One region of the Pseudogracilibacillus amylolyticus genome, then DNA from elsewhere that is predicted to be linked to it. Evidence: riboswitches for the same ligand, from Rfam matches in the RefSeq annotation. Region 1 holds a riboswitch; the other holds the start of a gene.
What was found. Region 1 has a riboswitch for cyclic di-GMP ahead of ACPYKA_RS07065 (methyl-accepting chemotaxis protein). Riboswitches for the same ligand answer to the same signal wherever they lie in the genome.

Region 1 (3,704 bases):
TTGTTTAGAGCCTCATCCGCAACTTTGGCACCATCCACACTTTTTTTAATCAATTCTTCAGTATTGGTCATCTGTTTTGTGACTAGATTTGCAACATTCTGTAATGTTTCCATATTCGTTGTTACTTGTAATGTTTGTTCCTTTGTGTGCTCAGCTAGCTTTCTTACTTCATTCGCTACAACGGAGAAACCTTTTCCATGTTCTCCAGCTCTTGCCGCCTCAATACTTGCATTTAACGCAAGTAAGTTTGTTTGATCCGTTATTTGTCCAATCACTTCAACAACATGATGTGTTTTCTCTATCTCTTGGTTGAGTTCATCAACTTGCAGAACCACTTGATTATAAACATGACCTACTTTCTCTATATCTTCTAACGTGTCATGGACAATTTGTTTGCTCTCTTCGGCAGATTTTACGGCGTCATCTGTTCCTTCAGCCACCTTCATTGATTGATTTGCAACCTCTAGAATGGACGCACTCACTTCCTCAGTCGCACTTGAAACACTATGGCTTTCCAAGTTCATATTATCCACTTCTGACATTAACTGTTTGGAAGCATCTAATTGAGTAGTGTAATTAAGTGTATCGGAAATACCAAATAAAAGGGATTTGAATGTTTCTTCCATATATACTTCAACGATAAGTTGCTGATCAAATGTTGCTAACTTTTGAATGGAAAGAACGGTATCCATCATCCGTTTCGGTTGACTGTGCAATTTTTCCATCAAAATCGACGTCATAATCTGGATTAACATATGGTGCGCAGAAATAAAATGTTCTACTGTTAAATTAATGCGACTATGTACTTGTCCGATTATAATTCTCGTCATGACATAATCCATATTCACCTCTGCTTCTAAAAATTGCTCAAAATATCTCTCCATCGTTTTTCTTAATCGTTCAACGGTTGAATGTTGATTGATGATAGTTTTCAAATGATTGACCGCCGTTATATTGTTATAAAATTGGTTAATAATTTCGACTTTATAAGGCGAAAGGATCGATGATGCTTCACGAATATTAGCTAAATTTTCTTCGTTGATATTCATAAATGCTAATCGTTCTTTTACACGATCACCAACCTCAGCAATATCAGTTTCACTTGAATGATTAAAATATTCATTCCATGATTTTGTTTTTTTCATAAAAAGTTTCATGCTTTTTTTCCTCCACGATATGTATGTGTTAATAGTTTTTAAAAAATTAAGCTATTCTTATGTTAATCACCTCTTAGTTTGACTTTATAATCGTAACCATAAAAATACCGACCCTAAACTGAGTAGGTCGGTTGCACTACTTGCTCCCAAACAATCAAGTGCCCACATATGGATTGTCTGTTCATAGCTTCCTTTTAGATTTAAAATAGACATAAAGTTCTAAGTCATTAGAATTTTACATACTGTATTATTTTACACTTTTTACCTGCATTTGTGCAAGAATAATGTGACTAATTCTTGAACAAAAATTAGGCACAAAAAATGGGAGAGAACTTCCTTTTTTACACATTAATTCACTGTAAAAAGGTAGGAATTATAAGATTTTTCTGCTATAATAAAAAATAACCTTTTACGAGAGGAAGAAAATAGTTTGAAAATCGTCAACAATATTGCAGAATTAATTGGGAATACTCCATTAGTCAAATTAAATAGAATTGCAGATCCAAATGGTGCGGAAATTTATGTGAAACTTGAATATTTTAACCCGAGTAGAAGTGTGAAAGATCGTGCTGCGTTTTACATGCTTGAGCAAGCAGAAAAGGCTGGACTATTAAAGCCAGGTGCAACGATTATAGAACCAACCTCTGGAAATACTGGGATTGGTCTTGCTATGAATGCTGCTGCAAAGGGTTACAAAGCGATTATCGTCATGCCTGACTCTTCTACGGCGGAAAGGGTAAACATCTTAAAAGCATTTGGTGCAAAAGTAGTTTTGACACCTAGTGCAGGAAAGATGCCGGCTGCAATTGAAAAAGCGGAAGAAATAGCTGCTGAGATTCCAAATAGTTTTATTCCAATGCAATTTGAAAATGAAGCAAACCCAGATATACATCGAATTTCAACTGCGAAAGAAATTATTGAAGCAATGGAAGCCGAAAAGAAAAAACTTGCTGCATTCGTTTGCACGGCAGGTACTGGAGGAACGATTACAGGAACTGGTGAAACGTTGAAAGAATATGATAAATCTATCTCAACTCATGTTGTTGAGCCAGCAGGATCTCCGGTTCTTTCAGGTGGAAAGCCGGGTAAACATAAACTAGTCGGAACAAGTCCGGGATTTATTCCAAAAATATTAAATACAGATGTTTATGATGAAATTATTCGAATAGAGGATGATGATGCTTATCAAACAGTGCATAAATTAGCAGCTCAAGAAGGAATATTATTAGGTCCCTCAGGTGGTGCGTCTGTATATGCTGCTCTACTTGTTGCACGTCGATTACATCCGAGTCAAACAGTCGTATGTATTGCGCCTGATACTGGCGAACGTTATTTATCAAGCGACCTGTTTGATTAAGAGAGTAGGAGATTAGTAGTCTCTATTTTTTTATTAACTATAATGCTCAGTAAACCGATTTGTTTTAATGAGAAAGAATAACGATTTGAGGTGAAAAAATGTATTTGACGATAAACGGTATTAATAAAAGTTTTAAAAATGAAAAAAATGAGAATGTAAAGGTTCTTGAAAATATCAATATCGACGTTGAAAAGGGAAACTTTGTATCGATTGTAGGCCCCTCAGGATGCGGAAAATCAACATTATTATATGTGATTGCAGGACTAGAAAAAGCGGATGAAGGTTCGATTCAAATCTCAGGTAGAAAGGTAAGTGAACCGGGATCTGATCGTGTTATTGTTTTCCAGGAAGATGGCTTGTTCCCGTGGTTGACGGTGTTAGACAATGTTACGTACGGGCTGAAACTGAAAAATATGACTAAAAAAGAAGCCGAAGAAAAAGCGCTTGACATACTGAAGATGGTGCATTTAAGTAAGTATGTTCATTCCTATCCTCACCAATTATCTGGCGGCATGAAACAACGTGTTGCCATCGCGAGAGCGCTGGTGATGGAACCAGATATTTTACTAATGGATGAACCATTTTCGGCTTTAGATGAACAAACAAGAATGGTACTTCATAAAGAATTATTGGACATATGGAGAAAAACGAAAGTAACGATATTTTTTATCACGCACAATATTCGTGAAGCCGTGCTTTTATCGGAGCGTGTTATTGTACTTGCAACGAGACCAGGGAAAATTAAAGAGGTTATTTCTGTTCCAACGACAAAAGACGGAATTATGCTTGATTCGGTAACATTACACACCGAACAAAGAATATTGAAAATACTAGAAAATGAAATCGAAAAGGTGTTAAGGGAGGAAATGGGGGATGACTACGACTTTAAGACGAATCATCTTCATCGCAATGATAGCGGTGATTTGGGAAGTTACATCTAGACTGTCTGGTTTACCAAGTTTTATGTTTCCGAGTTTAACCGAAGTTTTCACTACATTATTTAGCGGATTATTAAATGGACAAATAACTTCAGCAATTATAAAAAGTCTCAGTCGGATAGTCATTGGTTTTTCCATTGCAATCACTCTTGGTGTAATTTTAGGGTATTTGATTTGGCGTTACAAACTCGTGGAAGATACGCTCGGTTTCGTTGTAACAGCACTTCAATCGATTCCAAGTATCGTTTGGTT
Region 2 (3,704 bases), on a different contig from region 1:
TAATCGTTGGTGTTGCGGGATTAAAAATAGCGGATGATGTAGACGAGAAAAAAGCAATGAAAGGTTTGAAGTAAATGGGTTGGATACTTGTATTTCTGGCATCTATAAGCGAGTTTGTCGGCGTTGTCGGCCTAAAAAAATACAGTGAAAATAAATCAATAATCAATACAGTATTATATCTTGGCGGATTCGCTATGTCCTTCGCATTTTTATACTATTCTTTTAAGTTTTTACAAGTGAGCACAGCATATGCCGTTTGGGTAGGAATTGGAACAGCCGGAGCCGTAATCATCAATATGATATTTTTCGGCGAATCAAAAAGCCGCGGCCGAATTACTAGCCTTGTACTAATTATCATTGGGGTTGTTGGATTACGAGCATTGTCATAGAATCTGCGCAATCGTTATATTGTTGTAAAAAACATTGCATCCCTAAAAGTAATTCACGAAGATAGCTTAAAAGGTGCTGGGACATAACTAGCCAAAAATAGTTAAATAAAAAGGTTCCAAGCAATAAAAAATTTGCTTGGAACCTTTTTTGTGGTTTTTTCCATCTTCCGCCACTATTTTACCATTCATGGCGGCGTTTTTTCTTAAGTTCTTTTCTACTTCTATAAAACTTTCTCAAGTGCTTCTTGAATACGTTCTCGAGTAAACGGTTTAACAATAAAGTCATTTGCTCCTGCCTGGATGGCATCGAGTACCATACCCTGTTGTCCCATTGCGGAACACATAATAATTTTTACGTCCGAATTTATTTTTTTAATTTCCTTAACTGCATCAACACCATTCATCTCAGGCATCGTGATATCCATTGTAATTAATTCCGGTGTTAGTTCCTTAAACTTTTCGATTGCATCTTTTCCATTTTCCGCCTCTCCAACGACTATATGACCAAGCTTTGTTAAGATATCTTTCAGTTGCATACGCATAAAAGCAGCATCATCTGTTACTAAAACGGATGCCATTTGTAATCCTCCCATCCTATTAATCAATCAATAAATATGTATTCATTTTTCCAACATTAACAAAATCAACTGTTATCTCCAACGCTTTTTTATAGCCGGATAATTTTGTATTTCCTTGCATGATGGTCGGTGCGGTAATATTAATGTCAGTTCCGCTATCTGCAATAGTTGTAGAAATCCCACCCGCAATCATATTTCCAAGCTCACCACTAAAGGACAAAAGCATATCACCTTCTAATGGCATCCCGAACATTCTCTCCCCAATCGAGCCAAAAGTAGTCTGGTCCCCTGAGAACACTAATTTCCCTTTAATGTCCCCAGTAATGCCGATTAGAACTCCGAAGAATAAGCGGAAATCTTGATTAATCACTCGCGGCCTCTCAAATTCATAGTCAATTGGGATCACTGTCTTAATGGATGTTAACGCTCCATTTAACAGTTTCGTAACCGCACTATTTCTTTCGTTAGTTGTCATTTTTCCACTCCTTTCCTATTATCTCTTACATTTTTATAAGAGAAACTTTTTAGTAATAGAAACTATTGGATCGATCTATCCTTATATATATAATTAGCGTGAAACATAGCCAAAATTTTCAATAAATAAGTTATTTTATCATTTGGCAGCCAGGCGATCATAGCGTAATTTATCATTCAATATACCCCTTAGACCCTTGAGCTTTGCGCCCCTTCTTTTCAGATAGTTTGCCTTTTCAACAGTTCTTTTGTACCATACGTTATATCTTATCGAATAATGTAGTAAAAAGCAATCACTTATTTTTCAGTTGTACATTTTTTTCCATTACGCCTTTCTCATTAAAGGGCGTTTCATATGATAGTGAAAAAAGAAGAGGAATGTACAAGCTTCAAAATCCTTATAATTTTAATGTTTCAGAAAATAATTATGACCCTGCGCTTTATCCGATCGAACCTTGAGCTGTTTCAAATAGAATTGATGTTTTCAACAACCTCACCATCTGTATCAAGGAGGGGAGATTGTATCGGTGGCCAGTCATCATAAGAAGATAACTAGTGATTTTACATATACCGCTGCTGCAATTCGAGCGCACGTGAGTTAGCAATTTTTTAGGCACTTCGCATGTTGAGGAGCGACTCTGCATCTTTTCTAGACACTAAGCATGTTGAGGGAGTGACTCTGCATCTTTTCTAGACACTAAGCATGTTGGGGGAGCGACTCTGCATCTTTTCTAGACACTAAGCATGTTAGGGGAGCGACTCTGCATCTTTTCTAGACACTAAGCATGTTAGGGGAGCGACTCTGCATCTTTTCTAGACACTAAGCATGTTGGGGGAGCGACTCTGCATCTTTTCTAGACACTAAGCATGTTAGGGGAGCGACTCTGCATCTTTTCTAGACACTAAGCATGTTAGGGGAGCGACTCTGCATCTTTTCTAGACACTAAGCATATGGGGGGAGCTACTTACTTCTTATAAGAAGTGCAACCCCAAAAATGACTTTATACCTTTGCACAAACGATACCTCGGTCAAAAATGTCAGCACAATTATCGTCAAGTAAAATACACATCCAAGTAATAGGAACCCTTCTTTCCAAAAACGTTTACGAACAACAAGTTCCCGCACCTTTTTCATTACCAATTCTCCCCTTCCCTTTATAAAGTGAAATAACGATCCAAAAAATCAACTAAATAGATGAAATTTTTTAAAAAAATTCTCCACCAAATGATTTACTTTTCGCCTACTTTTTTCTCTTTCGTTTAGTAAAGGAGGAGATTCAAAATGAAAAATTCCATTCATTACAAGGCTTCGGAGGTTGTTTCGATACTCGATACGTTAACGATGACACCGGAAAATTTAGATGTCATTAAAGCACGTGACGTATGGGAAATTTCTAAACAAGGGGAAGGAAATGTCGTGGCAGTTCTAGACACTGGAGTTGATACAGATCACCAAAGTTTAGCCCGCAATATTATTGGCGGATATAATTTTTCGGATGACGATAAAGGTGATCCATCAATCTACGAAGACTATGCAGGCCATGGCACACATGTCGCGGGAATAATCGCAGCATACCAAGACAAGGGAAGGGGAATTTTTGGAGTCGCTCCAAAGTGCAAATTACTCATTTTAAAGGTGATGAACAAAAATGGAGTTGGATCCTATAAATCTATCACGGAGGCAATTAACTTTGCGATGGACTGGACGGGGCCAAATGGAGAAAAAGTGAATGTTATAAATATGTCGCTCGGCGGACCCGCACCAAATGAAGAAATGCATTCCACCATTAAAGAAGCAAGAAGAAAAGGAATCACCGTCGTTGCAGCAGCCGGGAACGAGGGAGATGGAAACCCTAACTCCTTTGAGCGCTCCTACCCCGGCTACTACAAAGAAGTTATTCAAGTCGGCTCTGTTAATAAAGAATTAAAACCTTCTTTCTTTTCCAACAACAATGTAAATATCGACTTTGTTGCCCCAGGAGAAAATGTGTATTCCACTCATTTAGATAATAAATATGTAAAACTAACCGGAACTTCTATGGCTGCCCCTTATGTCGCCGGCTCTGTTACACTCATCTTAAACATGATTGAGCAAGAAAAACCATCCATGATCCCATATTTTGTTTACCATTACCTACTCACCCATGCAAAAAAACTAAACTATTCCATTCATTCAGTAGGAAATGGCTTAGTACAGCTTACTTCAGCAAACAAACTGATGCTCATGACTTCTTATTCACCTAAAAAATTTGCATACTTTTTT

Region 2: linked by a shared signal. The riboswitch ahead of ACPYKA_RS05435 (chemotaxis protein CheX) and the one ahead of ACPYKA_RS07065 (methyl-accepting chemotaxis protein) in region 1 are both predicted to bind cyclic di-GMP.

The regions. Positions count from the first base shown of each region.
Region 1 covers NZ_JBPPZG010000043.1:12,479-16,182, reverse strand. The annotation lists gene ACPYKA_RS07065 (methyl-accepting chemotaxis protein) at 1-1,157, opposite strand, end outside; cyclic di-GMP riboswitch class II at 1,274-1,358, opposite strand; gene cysK (cysteine synthase A) at 1,588-2,514, shown strand; gene ACPYKA_RS07055 (ABC transporter ATP-binding protein) at 2,613-3,455, shown strand; gene ACPYKA_RS07050 (ABC transporter permease) at 3,388-3,704, shown strand, end outside.
Region 2 covers NZ_JBPPZG010000030.1:8,777-12,480, forward strand. The annotation lists gene ACPYKA_RS05420 (DMT family transporter) at 1-74, shown strand, start outside; gene ACPYKA_RS05425 (DMT family transporter) at 75-389, shown strand; gene ACPYKA_RS05430 (response regulator) at 611-967, opposite strand; gene ACPYKA_RS05435 (chemotaxis protein CheX) at 987-1,442, opposite strand; cyclic di-GMP riboswitch class I at 1,584-1,684, opposite strand; gene ACPYKA_RS05440 (hypothetical protein) at 2,403-2,576, opposite strand; gene ACPYKA_RS05445 (S8 family peptidase) at 2,724-3,704, shown strand, end outside.